Regions from separate parts of the Burkholderia torrens genome, predicted to be linked through region 2. Evidence: riboswitches for the same ligand, from Rfam matches in the RefSeq annotation. Region 2 holds a riboswitch; each other region holds the start of a gene.
The links. Region 2 has a riboswitch for cobalamin ahead of cobG (precorrin-3B synthase). Riboswitches for the same ligand answer to the same signal wherever they lie in the genome.
Positions count from the first base shown of each region.

Region 1 (3,430 bases), on a different replicon from region 2:
CTTCAGCACGAGCAGCAGCAGTGCCGCGCACAGGAAGCCGACGATCGGCGAGAACAGCAGCGACTTGCCGACGCCGAGCGCCTGGGCCCAGTCGACGCCGCTCGTGCCGGACGGCCCGTGCATCAGCTGGTTCATCAGCCCGACGCCGATGATCGACCCGATCAGCGTATGCGAGCTCGACGACGGCAACCCGAAATACCAGGTCGCGAGGTTCCAGACGATCGCGGCGATCAGCAGCGCGAACACCATCGCGAAGCCCGAGCCGCTGCCAACCTGCAGGATCAGCTCGACCGGCAGCAGTTGCAGGATGCCGAACGCGACGGCGCCGCTCGAGACCATCACGCCGAGGAAGTTCCACATGCCGGACCAGATCACCGCGACGTTCGGCGTCAGCGAGTGCGTATAGATCACGGTGGCGACCGCGTTCGCGGTGTCGTGGAAGCCGTTGACGAATTCGAAGCCGAGCGCGATCAGCAGCGCGGCGCCGAGCAGCAGGTACGGGAACAGCTTCCCTTCGCGGACCGGCGACAGATCGTCGATCAGGTGCGTGGCGATATAGATCGCGCCGAGCGCGAGCACCAGCAGGAAGACGGCATAGCCGACCTGCCTGGTGCGTTCGACGGAGCCCGAATTGTTCGGTGCGGACGAAGCAGGTTGATTCATGACGGCATCTCGTAAGGGAACCGCGTCCGATCCTATCTGCGGCCAGCAGACAGTTTGATGACAGTCGGGACCACGAACGGTGTGCGTTGTCGACACGTAAGGAAAATGAAGGCATGCATGCGCGACGCGAGGTACCGGCCCGCATCGTCATCCACATAGTGAGCGCAAGACGGGCCTATGCGTTGTCGTCCGTGCTCAACGTCCATCCATGTGGTGATGCGACGAGCGTCGTGCAGGACAGCGGCGCGATGTCGAGGCGGGTTGCTGTCTTCGAATCCATCCGCAACGCATGCGCGACGGCCGCGCGAACGATCGTCGCATGCGTGACCGCAACGATGTCGCGGTCGCGCTGCAGCGTGTCCAACCAGGTGCCGACGCGGCGCATGGTGGCGTCGAACGATTCGCCGCCGTGCGGCGACGCTGACGGGTCGCTGATCCACGCACCCAGTTCGTCCGGCAAGTCGCGTGCGAGGTCGTGCAAGCGCTTGCCGCGCCAGTTGCCGTAGTCGATGTCGCGCAGTGCGTCTTCAACGTCGGCATGTAACCCGAGTGCGTCGGCGGTCTGCCGCGCACAGCGCGCAGGGCTGCACAGCACGAGCGAGCCGTTAACGCCTGCCCACCGGTCGCGCAGTGCAGCGGCTTCGGCGAGCCCGCGGGCATCGAGCGGATCGTCGTCGGGAAACGTGCCGGTGCGCATCGCCCGGGTCGGCGCGTGTGCGATCAGGTGCAGCGAGGCATGCAGGGTCATGTCGGTTTTCGGGGAATCCGGAGCGGGACGCAATCGTCACCGTGCGATCACTTCAATACGCGAACGTTCGCGCGTACAATTCGCCCGATACGAAACGCGGAAGCCGGTGCAATTCCGGCGCGGTCGCGCCACTGTAACCGGGGAATCGACGATCCCGGAAGCCAGACCTGCCTTCGTACCCATTCAACATTTGTCGGGGCGCGAATCCCCTGAGGTGCATCCATGAGCGAAGCAGTGCTGAAGCCGGCGGCCGTGCCGGCACCCATCCCCGTCCGTGAACTGTTGCCGTGGGCCGTGTTCGTCGGCCTGATCCTGTTGCTCGCGCTTTATTTCGTCGGCGCGGAACAGGGCGCGACGTCGCTCGTGCCGGGCATGTACGTCCACGAGTTCGTCCACGACGGCCGCCATCTGCTCGGCTTTCCCTGCCACTGACGCGGAGGCCGTGATGGTCGGAAAGCTGCTCATGCGCGGGATGCTCGCAGGCATCGCCGCAGGCCTCCTCACGTTCGGTTTCGCCAGAATCGTCGGCGAACCGCAAGTCGATCAGGCAATCTCCTTCGAAGAAAAAACCACCGCCGCCAGTGGCGAGGCACCGGAGCCCGAGCTGGTCAGCCGCCGGACGCAGGCGGGCCTCGGGCTGCTGACGGGTGTCGTGACCTACGGCGCGGCATTCGGCGGGCTGTTCTCGCTGGTTTTCGCGTTTGCCTACGGGCGAGGCAGCCGCCTCCCCGCACGGCCGCTGGCCGCGTGGCTCGCGCTGGCGGCATTCATCGCGCTCGTGATCGTGCCGAACCTCAAGTACCCGGCCAATCCGCCGTCGGTCGGCGATCCCGACACGATCGGCTACCGCACGGGCCTGTTCTTCCTGATGATCGCGATCTCGGTCGCGACGATGGTGTTCTCGGTCAGCGTGCGCCGCCATTTGCTGGCGAAGCTCGGCCAGTGGAACGCGTCGATCGTCGCCGGGCTCGTGTTCGTCGCGATCATCGCGGCCGTGCAGGTCGGGCTGCCGTCTGTCAGCGAGTTGCCGGCCGATTTCCCGGCGGCCGTGCTGTGGAAGTTCCGCGTCGCGGCGATCGGCATGCAGGTGATCATGTGGACGACGATCGGCCTGTTGTTCGGCGCCTGGGTCGAGCGCAGCGAGCGCATCGGCTTGCGCGCCGCCTGACGCGCAGCGCAGCGGGGCGCGCCTAGCGCAGCATGCGCGGCGCGCTCCCCGTCGATTCGCGCGCCAGCGCGACGAACGCGGCCAGATAGTCGATCGATGCGTCCGCTTCGCGGATGCCGAGGAAGATCTGCTTCGCGATCCCCTTCTTGCCGAGCTTGACCGGCACGACCGCCATCCGGTCTGCATACTCGTCGGCCAGCCATCTCGGCAGCGCGGCCACGCCGCGTTCGCTTGCCACCATCTGCAACATGATGTCGGTCGTCTCGATCGACTTGTGCCGCCTCGGCACGATGCCGGCCGGCGTCAGGAACTGGTTGTAGATGTCGAGCCGGTCGGTCTCGACCGGGTACGTGATCAGGATCTCGTCGGTCAGTTGCTCGGGCGTCACGTAGTCGGCGTTCGCGAACCGGTGCGAGTCGGCGACCACCAGCACCTGCTCGTAATCGAACACGGGATCGAAGCGCAGCCCCGGCTTGTTCAGCGGATCGGGCGTGACGAGCACGTCGATGTCATAGCCGAACAGCGCGCCGATGCCGCCGAACTGGAAGCGCTGCTTTACGTCCACGTCGACGTCGGGCCAGCGCGACAGGTAGGGCGAAACGACCTTCAGCAGCCACTGGTAGCACGGGTGGCACTCCATCCCGATGCGCAGCGTGCCGCGCTCGCCCTTCGCGTACTGCTTCATCCGCTCTTCGGCGAGTTCGAACTGCGGCAGCAGCCGGTTCGCCAGCTTCAGCAGATATTGCCCGCCCTGCGTGAGCCGCAGGCCGCGGCCTTCGCGGTCCCAGATCGGCGTGCCGAGCTGCTGCTCGATTTTCCGGACGGTATGGCTGAGCGCCGATTGCGTGAGG
Region 1 covers NZ_OZ480212.1:398,213-401,642, forward strand. Annotated here, with positions in the region: gene AC5LXX_RS18185 (inorganic phosphate transporter) at 1-663, opposite strand, end outside; gene AC5LXX_RS18190 (histidine phosphatase family protein) at 839-1,411, opposite strand; cobalamin riboswitch at 1,462-1,600, shown strand; gene AC5LXX_RS18195 (CbtB domain-containing protein) at 1,634-1,843, shown strand; gene AC5LXX_RS18200 (CbtA family protein) at 1,857-2,579, shown strand; gene AC5LXX_RS18205 (LysR family transcriptional regulator) at 2,602-3,430, opposite strand, start outside.
Region 1: linked by a shared signal. The riboswitch ahead of AC5LXX_RS18195 (CbtB domain-containing protein) and the one ahead of cobG (precorrin-3B synthase) in region 2 are both predicted to bind cobalamin.

Region 2 (3,430 bases):
GCCGCCGATGAAGATCGCGTCGGGCGTGGCAAGCCCGGCAAGCGCATCGGGCGCACGGCCCGCGACGAGCTGCAGGCCCGGCACGCCGAGCGCGTCGCGGTTGTGTTCGATGAAGCGCTGCCGTTCCGCATGCGCTTCGATCGCGATCGCCTGGCAGGACGGATGCGCGCGCATCCATTCGATGCCGATCGAGCCGCTGCCCGCGCCGACGTCCCACAGCAGCTCGCCGGGCGCGGGCGCGAGGCGGCCGAGCGTCATCGCGCGCAGGTCGCGCTTGGTGAGCTGGCCGTCGTGGCGATAGGCGTCGTCGGGCAGGCCGGGCGTGAGCGCGCGACGCGGCGCGTCGGGGCCGGCCTGGCAGTCGAGCGCGACGAGGTTGAGCGCGGCCGTTTCGGCGACGGTCCAGTCCTGCGCCAGGCCGTCGAGACGACGCTCGAGCGGGCCGCCCAGATGTTCGAACACGCTGAGGCGCGTCGGCCCGAAACCGCGCGCGGCGAGTTCGGCCGCGACGGCGGCGGGCGTGCGGCCGTCGGCGCTCAGCACGAACAGGCGCCGGCCCGGCAGCAGATGCCGCGCGAGCGTCGCGAGCGGACGGCCGACGAGCGAGACCGCGCCGACGTCCTGCAGTGCCCAGCCGAGGCGCGCGGCCGCGAGCGACAGCGACGACGGTGCGGGCAGCGCGCGCCATTCATCGGGGGAAAGCTGGCGTGCGAGCGTCGCGCCGACGCCGAACAGCATCGGGTCGCCGCTCGCGAGCACGCACACGGGCGACGGGCGCCGTGCGAGCACGCCCGCCAGGTCGAACGGCGACGGCCACGCTTCGCGCGCGGCCGGCAGCCGCGCGGGCAGCATGTCGAGATGCCGCTTCGCGCCGACCACGAGCGTCGCGTCGAGCAGCGCGCGGCGTGCGCTGCGGCCGAGCCCCGCGTAACCGTCGTCGCCGATGCCCACCACCGTCAACCACGTCGTCATGCACTCTTCCCCATCGTTCGATTCCATCGTGTCGCCGCCCGGCCGTGAAAGCGCCGGCGCTGCCGTCCGCATTGCAAAAAACGGCATGGTACCGTGTTCGCTCCCGCGTTTCATCTGCCGGCCCGCCGGCGCATGGCCGCTGCCCGTTTCACCCGCCGCAAACGGCCATCCGGTCGCGAATCGCGGTCGAAATCGGGTATCCTACGGCCGTTCGTTCGCCGGTGCCCTTCGGGGCCGAAGAGGGAACACAGGGCGCGCCGCGCGCCGCTGTGGCTGCCCCCGCAACTGTAGACAGCGAGCCGATCTCCCCCTCATGCCACTGGTTTCACCGGGAAGGCCGGGAGCCGGCGCCGACCTGTCAGCCAGGAGACCTGCCGGCCAGAAAGTGCGTGCGTGCCAGTCGGCGTCGGGCGGGGTGTACCGATGCGTTGGCCGCGGCGCGACACTGTCCCGGTATCCCGTTGAGTTCCGCCCCCGATTCGATTCCTGCGTCGCCCGTCGTGCGCCCGTCGGCTTGCCCGGGGCTCGTGCGCGTGGTCGCGGCCGCCGACGGCGGGCTGTGCCGGATCAAGCTGCCGGGCGGCCGGCTCGATGCGCGCCAGGCGCGCGCGATTGCCGATGCAGCACGCCAATACGGCTCCGGCGCGATCGACGCGACCAATCGCGCGAATTTCCAGTTGCGCGGCATTCGCGACGGCGCCGCCGATGCGCTGACGCGCGCCCTGCTCGACGCGGGACTCGGCCCGCGCGTCGATGCAACGGCAGACTCGAGCGCCGATACGGCCGCGCTTGCCGCGAGCGACGACGTCCGCAACATCCTGCTCAGCCCGCTCGCCGGGCACGATCCCGCCGCACTCGTCGACAGCCGCGCGCTCGCCATTCCGCTGCTCGACATGCTGGCCGGCGAGCCGCGCCGCGGCGAGCTGTCGCCGAAATTCTCGATCCTGCTCGACGGCGGCGAATCGGTCGCGGCGCTCGATCATCCGCACGATATCTGGCTCGCCGCGTGGCGGCGCGCGGACGGCGCGGTACGCATCGCGGCCGGGCTGGCCGGCTGCCCGCCTGTCGCGGAGGGCGATCGGCCCGCGTCGGTCGACGTATCGCCCGATCAGGCCGTCGCGCTGGTCCGCGCACTGCTGCTCGCGTTCCTCGATCTCGCGCCGGCCGACGTAACGCGGATGCGCGCCGTGCTCGCGACAGTCGGCGAACGTGCGTTGTTCGACCGCGCGCAGCACGACCTTCCCTTCCCGCTCACGGCCGATCCCGCGCTCGCCGGCTGGCGGCGCACGAGTGCCGACCCGAAGCTGCGTTTCGGCGTACGCCCTGCGCTTGATCCGGCCCGCTGCAACGTCGGCGCGCAATGCATACTCGGGCGGCTTGACGCGACGCAGCTGGAACAGCTTGCCGCGCTGGCCGAAGCCGAAGGCGACGGTACGCTGTCGATGACGCCGTGGCAAGGCGTGTTTCTGCACGGTGTGCCGAACGAGCGCGCGGCGGCCACGCTCGACGCGCTCGCGTCGATTGGCCTCGTGTGCCAACAGACGGACCCGCTCGCGACGCTCGTCGCCTGCACCGGTAGCGCAGGTTGCGCGAAAGCACGCGCCGACACGAAAGGCGACGCACTCGCACTCGCCGCGCGCATCGGCCAGCCGGTCGACGTGCACCTGACCGGGTGCGAACGCCACTGCGCGCTGCCGCATCCCGCGACGCATACGCTCGTCGCGGTGGCGCCCGCGCATTACGACCTTTACCGGCGCGACGCGGCCGAGGGCCTCGGCGCCCCGCTCGCGCGCCATCTGACGATTGACCAGGCCGCGGCCCGTTTGACGGGCGCGCGGCACAGCCAGGACACCACCGATGCTTGACTACATTCGCGACGGGCAGGAAATCTACCGCCAGTCGTTCGCGACGATCCGCGCCGAGGCCGACCTGTCGCAGGTTCCGCCCGACCTCGAGAAACTCGCGGTGCGCGTGATCCATGCGTGCGGGATGGTCGATGTCGTCTACGACCTGCGCTTCTCGGCCGGCGCGGGCACGGCGGGCCGTGCGGCGCTCGCGGCCGGCGCGCCGATCCTGTGCGATGCGCGGATGGTCGCCGAAGGCATCACGCGCGCACGGCTGCCTGCGGCCAACCGCGTGATCTGCACGCTCGGCGAGCCCGAGGTGCCCGATCTCGCGCGCCATCTCGGCAACACGCGCTCGGCCGCCGCACTCGAACTGTGGCGCCCGCATCTCGCGGGCAGCGTCGTCGTGATCGGCAATGCGCCGACCGCGCTGTTCCACCTGCTCGACATGATCGATGCCGGCGCGCCGCGCCCCGCGCTGATCCTCGGTTTTCCGGTCGGCTTCATCGGTGCGGCCGAATCGAAGGCGATGCTCGATGCAGACAGCCGCGGCGTGCCGTACGTCGCGCTGCTCGGTCGGCGCGGCGGCAGCGCGATGGCTGCCGCCGCGGTCA
Region 2 covers NZ_OZ480211.1:1,858,036-1,861,465, reverse strand. Annotated here, with positions in the region: gene cbiE (precorrin-6y C5,15-methyltransferase (decarboxylating) subunit CbiE) at 1-972, opposite strand, end outside; cobalamin riboswitch at 1,175-1,365, shown strand; gene cobG (precorrin-3B synthase) at 1,473-2,837, shown strand; gene AC5LXX_RS08480 (precorrin-8X methylmutase) at 2,830-3,430, shown strand, end outside.

Region 3 (3,430 bases), on a different replicon from region 2:
TCAGCGACGGATCGCGTGCCGCAAGAATGTCGCCGGTACGCCGCTGCAGCGCGCCGTCTATCGTCTCCGGTTGCGGAATCAGCCAGTAGCGCCCTGCGCGGATGCCGTCGAACACCCGTTCGGCAAACGCGTCGGGCGTGAGCCCGTGTGCGTTCAGCATCGCGCGCATCGTGTCGACGAAACCGCGCACCTCGGGCCGGTCGTGCGCGGCGCCGAACGGATCGTTGAAGATGCCGGACTGCACGGGCCCCGGCGCGAGCAGCGATACGCCGACCGGCGCGCCGAGCATCTTCAGTTCTCCATACAGCGACTCGGTCAGCGCGACCACCGCGAACTTCGTCGCCGAATACGGCGACATCAGCGGGCTCGGCAGGAAGCCACCGACCGATGCGGTGTTCACGACCCGCGCGGGCACGTTGCGCTCGAGCATCCGCGGCACGAAGCTGCGGATCCCGTTCAGCACGCCGTGCACGTTGATCGCGAAGCTGCGCTCGAAGCGTTCCGGCGTGATTTCCCAGCTGAAGCCGGTCGCCATCACGCCTGCGTTGTTGAACAGCAGGTCGACGCCGCCGAAACGCCGCCACGCGGCTTCGGCCAGCGCGTCGACGGCTTCCGGCTGGCTGACGTCGGTCGGCACGCACAGCACGTCGGTATCGAGCGTCGCGGCGAATGCATCGAGCTTCGCCGGATCGAGATCGGCCAGCACGACGCGCATGCCGAGCGCGGCAGCGTGGCGTGCCAGCCCGCTGCCGATGCCGCTGGCCGCGCCGGTGATCACGGCGGTGCCGCCGTCGAAGCGAATCGAATTCGTCATGTCAGTCAGAGTCCTGAGGGGTCAATGAGAGGATGCGCGTACGCGGGAATCACCGGCGGCGGCAGCGGCGTGCGGCCGTCGAGCGAGCGCACCGCGAGTGGCTGCGCGAGCGGGAAATGCAGGCTGTGCGTGTCGAGGCCCGTGCGCTCGCGCGCCGGCGGGCTGGACAGCGCGAGCGCGCACTTGCCGGCCAGGATCGGCGATGGGGTGTCGGTCATGCTGTCTCCAGTCGTTTCGATGCGTGTCGTTCAGCCCGCAATATCCGCAACATGCAGCACGAGCTTGGTTTTCGCCTCGCCCGTTTGAACGAGATCGAGTGCGCGGGCAGCCTGGTCGAGCGGGAAACTGGCGAAGCGCGGCACGCACAACGCGCGCCGGCCGAGCCGTTCGGCGATCGACGCGAGCGTGGCGCCGCTCGGCATCCGGCTGAGGGCAGCGCGACGTGCAGCCCGCGTATCTCGGCTTCGGCGGCGAAGAGGCGTTCCGGCGCGCGTTCGTGCGCTGGACCGGCATCGCGCCGAGCCGGTTCAGGCGCGAGCGCATCGCGCTTGATCACCTCAATTCATCAGACGATAAATGCAGCGCTGGTGCATGACAGAAAGGATTCGGAAAGCGATGGCCGGGTAATGACGTTTTTTCGCATCCCCGCACGGCGCGGCAATTGACGCGCCCGAGCGCACGCCATTACCCTTGCGCGCTGATGGTTCCCAGGGATGGGATCAAAAGGGAACGCAGGAGGGGCAACGCCTCGAATCTGCGGCTGCCCCCGCAACTGTGAGCGGCGAATCCGTGCCTCTGCATGCCACTGGGAAACCGGGAAGGCCTGCACGGATGACGACCCGCGAGCCAGGAGACCTGCCATCGACCCGAGGTCCAGCAGCCGCACCGGGCGGGGTGTCCCGATGCGCCAGGCGCCGCCGTTGGCGGTCGCCCGTTGCATGGACGACCCGACCTCAGGATCCGTCAGATGTCCTTCGTTCCCGAATCCGCTTCCGTGCCGGAAGCGTCGCACCGACACGCCGTCGCCATACGCAACCTGCCCGCCGTCCGCTCACGATCGCCGTACGCGCAACACGCTTTCTCCCGCTGTCTCATGAACATTCGCTACCTGCTCGCCACGTCCGCCGCCACCGCGCTGCTTGCTCCGATCGCCCATGCCGCGGGCGACACCGCACTACCGCAGCCCGCCCAGCCAGCGGAAAGCGCCGACCTGCCGACGATCAGCGTGACCGACACGCGCCGCCTGCCCGAATCGTTCGACGGACGCTATGCGTCGACCCAGGTCCTCACGCGAACCGATCTCGACCGGCTGTCGCCGAGCGACCCGAGCATCACGCAGGCACTCGCGACGCTGCCCGGCGTGACCGTGTCGCAAACCGGCGGCCCCGGCTCGTCCGCATCGGTCAGCATCCGGGGCTCGTCCGCGAGCCAGGTCGCCGTGTTCATCGACGGCATCCGGATCGGCTCGCCGACCACCGGCATCGCGCCGTGGGCCGACCTGCCGACGGATGCGTTCGAACGGGTCGAGGTGATTTCGGGGCCGGCCGCCGCGTCGTTCGGCGCCAACGCGATGGGCGGTGTCGTGCAGCTGTTCACGCGCCGCTCGTCGAACCAGCCGAACCAGACCACCGTATCGTTCGGCGGCGGGTCGAACAAGACGTTCGACACGCAGCTGCGCACGTCGGGCACGGTGCCGTCGACCGGGCCGCTCGCCGCACTCGGCGGGCTCACCTACTCGCTCGGCCTGCACGCATACAACACGGCCGGCATCGATTCGACGCGGCCCGTCTTGCCGTATCACGAGGACGGCCGCAATCCGTATCACGCGCAGGATCTCGATGCGCGCCTCGGCTACGCGCGCGACAACTGGTCGATCTCGACGTTCGCGCTCTATCACCGCTCCGACCTGTCGTTCGACAACAGCGGCTATGCGAACCGCGAGCTCGATCACCAGCTGACGACGGGGCTCGCGTTCCATCTCGACATCACGCCCGATACGCAGTTCGACCAGTCGTTCGGTTATGCGAATGATCGGCAGTTCCTCTACGCGAGCGATCCGGCCATCCCGACCGGCCAGATCGATTCGCAGCGCATCAGCACGTCGACCTCCCTGACCCATCAGGCGCGCGGGTTCCACCTGTTCGGGCTGCCGCTGTCGGGCGAAAGCAAGCTCGCGTACGACTTCACGCGCGAACAGGCGTTCCTGCCGGTCGATGCGCCCGGCGGCATTCCGACGCGCAACGACTCCGCGTTCTCGCTCCATCAGTCGGCCACGCTCGGCAGCGTGACGCTGTTCCTCGCGGGGCGTCGCGAGATCATCGCCGGGCAAAGCGTGAACACCGGCAATGCCGCGCTGTCGTGGGCGATCACGCCGGTCTACACGGCGCGCGTGTCGTACGGCAATGCGTTCCGCCTGCCGAGTTTCAACGACCTGTACTACCCCGGCTACGGCAATCCGAACCTCAGCCCGGAGCGCAGCACGTCGGTCGAGGCCGCGCTCGACGCGAACACGTCGTACGGCACGTTTTCCGCGGCGATCTACGACACGCGCGTCAGCAACCTGATCGCCTACAACCCGGCGACGTTTTCGCCGATGAACATCGGCCGCGCGCATAT
Region 3 covers NZ_OZ480212.1:1,481,063-1,484,492, reverse strand. Annotated here, with positions in the region: gene AC5LXX_RS22955 (SDR family NAD(P)-dependent oxidoreductase) at 1-814, opposite strand, end outside; gene AC5LXX_RS22950 (hypothetical protein) at 820-1,032, opposite strand; gene AC5LXX_RS22945 (hypothetical protein) at 1,063-1,236, opposite strand; partial or broken gene AC5LXX_RS22940 (AraC family transcriptional regulator) at 1,266-1,409, shown strand; cobalamin riboswitch at 1,499-1,691, shown strand; gene AC5LXX_RS22935 (TonB-dependent receptor domain-containing protein) at 1,908-3,430, shown strand, end outside.
Region 3: linked by a shared signal. The riboswitch ahead of AC5LXX_RS22935 (TonB-dependent receptor domain-containing protein) and the one ahead of cobG (precorrin-3B synthase) in region 2 are both predicted to bind cobalamin.

Region 4 (3,430 bases), 890 kb from region 2:
CGTCGTGTTCGCGCAGTGCGGCGAGCGGCACGAGCGGCGACTTTTTCACGTAGCGCACGTCGACGAGCAACCAGCGCGGTGCTTCCTGCGTCGATTTCGGGTCGTAATAGGGGCTTGCAGGATCGAACTGCGTGGGATCGGGGTAGGGTGTCGACGACACTTCCGCGAGGCCCGCGATGCCCGGCTCGGGGCAGCTCGAGTGATAGAACAGCACGCCGTCGCCGATCTTCATCGTGTCGCGCATGAAATTGCGCGCCTGATAGTTGCGCACGCCGGTCCATGGCAGCGAGCGCTGCGGGGCGTTGGCGAGATCGTCGATGCTTGCTTCGTCCGGTTCGGACTTCATCAGCCAGTATTGCATGGATCGTGATCGACGCAGAAAGAGGCTGCTACAAAAGAAAACGGCACCGGGACGTGCCCGATGCCGTTGGATAGGCCCCCGCCTTGGCCGCTAGGCCGGCATCCTGAACCTGGGGTTCAGAATTGGTCGCAGTTAGCAGCACTTCGGGTACATCAGACAGAGTGACGCGCGCGCCCGTGCTACAAATTTCCGCAACCGTGCACATGGCATTGGTTCAAGGAATATATGACCTTGGCGAACCAGGCAGGGAAGCTGACTGAACTGTGATTCGATGCGCCAATTTGACCACCGTTGACCGCCGAGATCAAGGGGAATCGACACATCGTTTGAAACGTTACTGCGTCTCGTGCTGTGCGAGCACCGCGCCGAGCTGTTCGTTCATCTGGTGCATTGTACGACGGATTTCCTCCGCCGGAAATGCTTCACCGTGCCGCACACTCGTTTGCAGCCGCAGCAATTCCGATGCGAGCGACAGTGCCGCCATCACCGCAATGCGATCGGTGCCGCGTACCGAACTGTTCGAGCGGATTTTCGACATTTCTGCGTCGACGCGCGCGACTGCCTCGAGCAGCGCCGCTTCGGTCTCGGCCGAACAGGCGAGCCGATAGGGCTGGCCGAGAATCGAGACTTCGATCTGCTTGGTGCTCATGCATGTTCTCCGTGGCTGGCCGCGTCATCGCCATCCGGACGCGCCTGCGCATCCAGCAGGTCGAGCTGGTTGTCGGCTTGCTCCGCGCTTTTCGAGCGCGGCAGCTTTTCGAGAATCGCGTTCAGTTTCACCTGGGCGTCGTCGATCTTTGCCGACAGCGTGTCGCGCTCGGCCGCGAGCGCATTGCGTTCGTCACGCAGTTCCGCGAGTTCCGCGCGGACCGTGTCCGCTTCCGTGCGCAATTGCGCGACCTGCTCTTCGAGCGCGAGCCGTTCCGCGTGATAGCGCTTGTTCAGCGAAATCAGACGGCCAATATTTTGAGATAAGGTTTCGAGTTCGTTGAGCATTTGCTGCGTCCTCTAAAGACCCAGCATTTTAGCGCGGAATAACGCGCAATCCGACATCTGTAACGTTTCCAGTCGTAACACCCCTGCTTCTCGCCGTGAATCGGTGCTTCCCGCACGTGTCCGGACGCTTCCTTGACGCTCGCGCTACCCGCTCCTAAACTGGCGCCGCCTCGGTGCTCGCGCGTGGCACGCGCGGTTAAACGGGAAGCAGGGCGCGCGATCATGGAGCGCGCCAACCTGCGCTGCCCCCGCAACGGTAAGCGGCCGCGTCCCTTGACGCAGGCCGGCTCGGGCGCGTCTTGCATGCAGGTGTCGCATGCGGGCGCGGGCCACTGCGCGTGACACGCGCGGGAAGGCGAGCCGGACCGCCGCCAGCCCGGATACCGGCCGAGACGGGAAGCCCGCACGGGCTTCATGACGCGCGGCCTGCGGGGAGGCGGGCCGCGCAATGCTTCACGGAATGTTCTTCGATGCTGACCCCAATCGTCCGCACGGCGTCCCAGTCACGCCCGGCCGGCAACCTCGAGCGGATGCGCCGCGCGTCATGCGCGCGGCCGTGCACGGCATGAGCGCCGCGCGCGCTACCGCGATCTGGGCCGCGCTGGCCGCCGTGGTCGCGCTGCTGTTCGTCGCGTCGCTGTCGATCGGCAGCGTGCCGATGTCACCGTGGCAGGCGCTTGCATCGCTCGTGCCGCATGGCGGCGATGCGCTGTTCGCCGATATCGTCCGCACGCTGCGCCTGCCGCGTGCGCTGGCGGGTTTCGCGTGCGGCGCGCTGCTCGCGCTGGCCGGCGCACTGCTGCAGGTGCTGCTGCGCAATCCGCTCGCGGAACCCTACGTACTCGGCGTGTCCGGCGGCGCGGCCGGCTTCGCGCTCGTCGCGATGATCGCCGGCGGCGCGTGGTGGCTCGTCGACGTGTCGGCATTTGCCGGCGCGCTCGTCTCTGTCGCGCTCGTACTCGGCCTCGCGCGCCGCGAGCTGTGGCGCGGTGATGCGCGCGACGCGTCGCCGCGCCTGCTGCTCACGGGCGTCGTGATCGCGGCAGGGTGGGGCGCGCTCGTCACGCTGTTGCTGTCGCTCGCACCCGATGCGCGGCTGCGCGGCATCATCTTCTGGCTCACGGGCGACCTGAACGGCGTGACGGCGCCGTGGTTCGCGTGGGGTGCGCTGTTGCTGGCCGCCTGCGTCGCGCTGCCGGCTGCGCCGCAACTGAACGTGCTGCTGCGCGGCGACGCGACCGCGCAGGCGCTCGGCGTGCCCGTCGCGCGCGTGCGCGTGCGGATCTATCTCGTCGCGTCGCTGGCCGCCGCGGCCGCGGTGACGACGGCCGGCACGATCGGCTTCGTCGGCCTCGTCGTTCCGCATGCGCTGCGGCTTGCGTTCGGCAACGACCAGCGGATGCTGCTGCCGGCCGCGATGCTCGCGGGCGGCGGCGGCGTGATGGCGGCCGACCTGCTCGCGCGCACCGCGATCGCGCCCGCGCAGTTGCCGGTCGGCGTGATGACCGCGTTGATCGGCGTGCCGGTGTTCCTGTGGATGTTGTTGAGGAGGCCGATGCGATGACGGATGCTGGACTGCACGCCGTCGACCTGACGCTGAAGGCCGGCGCGCGCACGTTGCTCGCCGGGTTCACGCAAGCCTTCCGCCCCGGCGAGATCTGGTGTGTCGCGGGGCCGAACGGCGCGGGCAAGACGACGCTGCTCGCGACGCTCGCGGGGCTGCAGCCGCCGGCCGGCGGACAGGTCGAGATCGACGGCCGGCCGCTTGCCGCGTGGCGCCCCGAGCAACTCGCGCAGCGCCGCGCGCTGATGCCGCAGCAACTGCACGACGCGTTCAGCGCGACGGTGTTCGACACGGTGCTGCTCAACCGCTTTCCGTATCTAGGCGGCTGGGGCTGGGAGCGCGACGGCGATCGCGCGGCCGCGCACGATGCACTCGCGACGTTCGACCTGACTGCACTCGCGTCGCGCGACGTGCTGTCGCTGTCGGGCGGCGAGCGGCAGCGGGTCGCGCTGGCTGCGACGCTGTGCCAGGATGCGCCGCTGATGCTGCTTGACGAACCGCTCGCGCAT
Region 4 covers NZ_OZ480211.1:2,751,197-2,754,626, reverse strand. Annotated here, with positions in the region: gene AC5LXX_RS12720 (EVE domain-containing protein) at 1-361, opposite strand, end outside; RNA gene ssrS (6S RNA) at 433-614, opposite strand; gene AC5LXX_RS12710 (cell division protein ZapA) at 696-1,010, opposite strand; gene AC5LXX_RS12705 (ATPase) at 1,007-1,357, opposite strand; cobalamin riboswitch at 1,512-1,763, shown strand; gene AC5LXX_RS12700 (FecCD family ABC transporter permease) at 1,923-2,921, shown strand; gene AC5LXX_RS12695 (ABC transporter ATP-binding protein) at 2,918-3,430, shown strand, end outside.
Region 4: linked by a shared signal. The riboswitch ahead of AC5LXX_RS12700 (FecCD family ABC transporter permease) and the one ahead of cobG (precorrin-3B synthase) in region 2 are both predicted to bind cobalamin.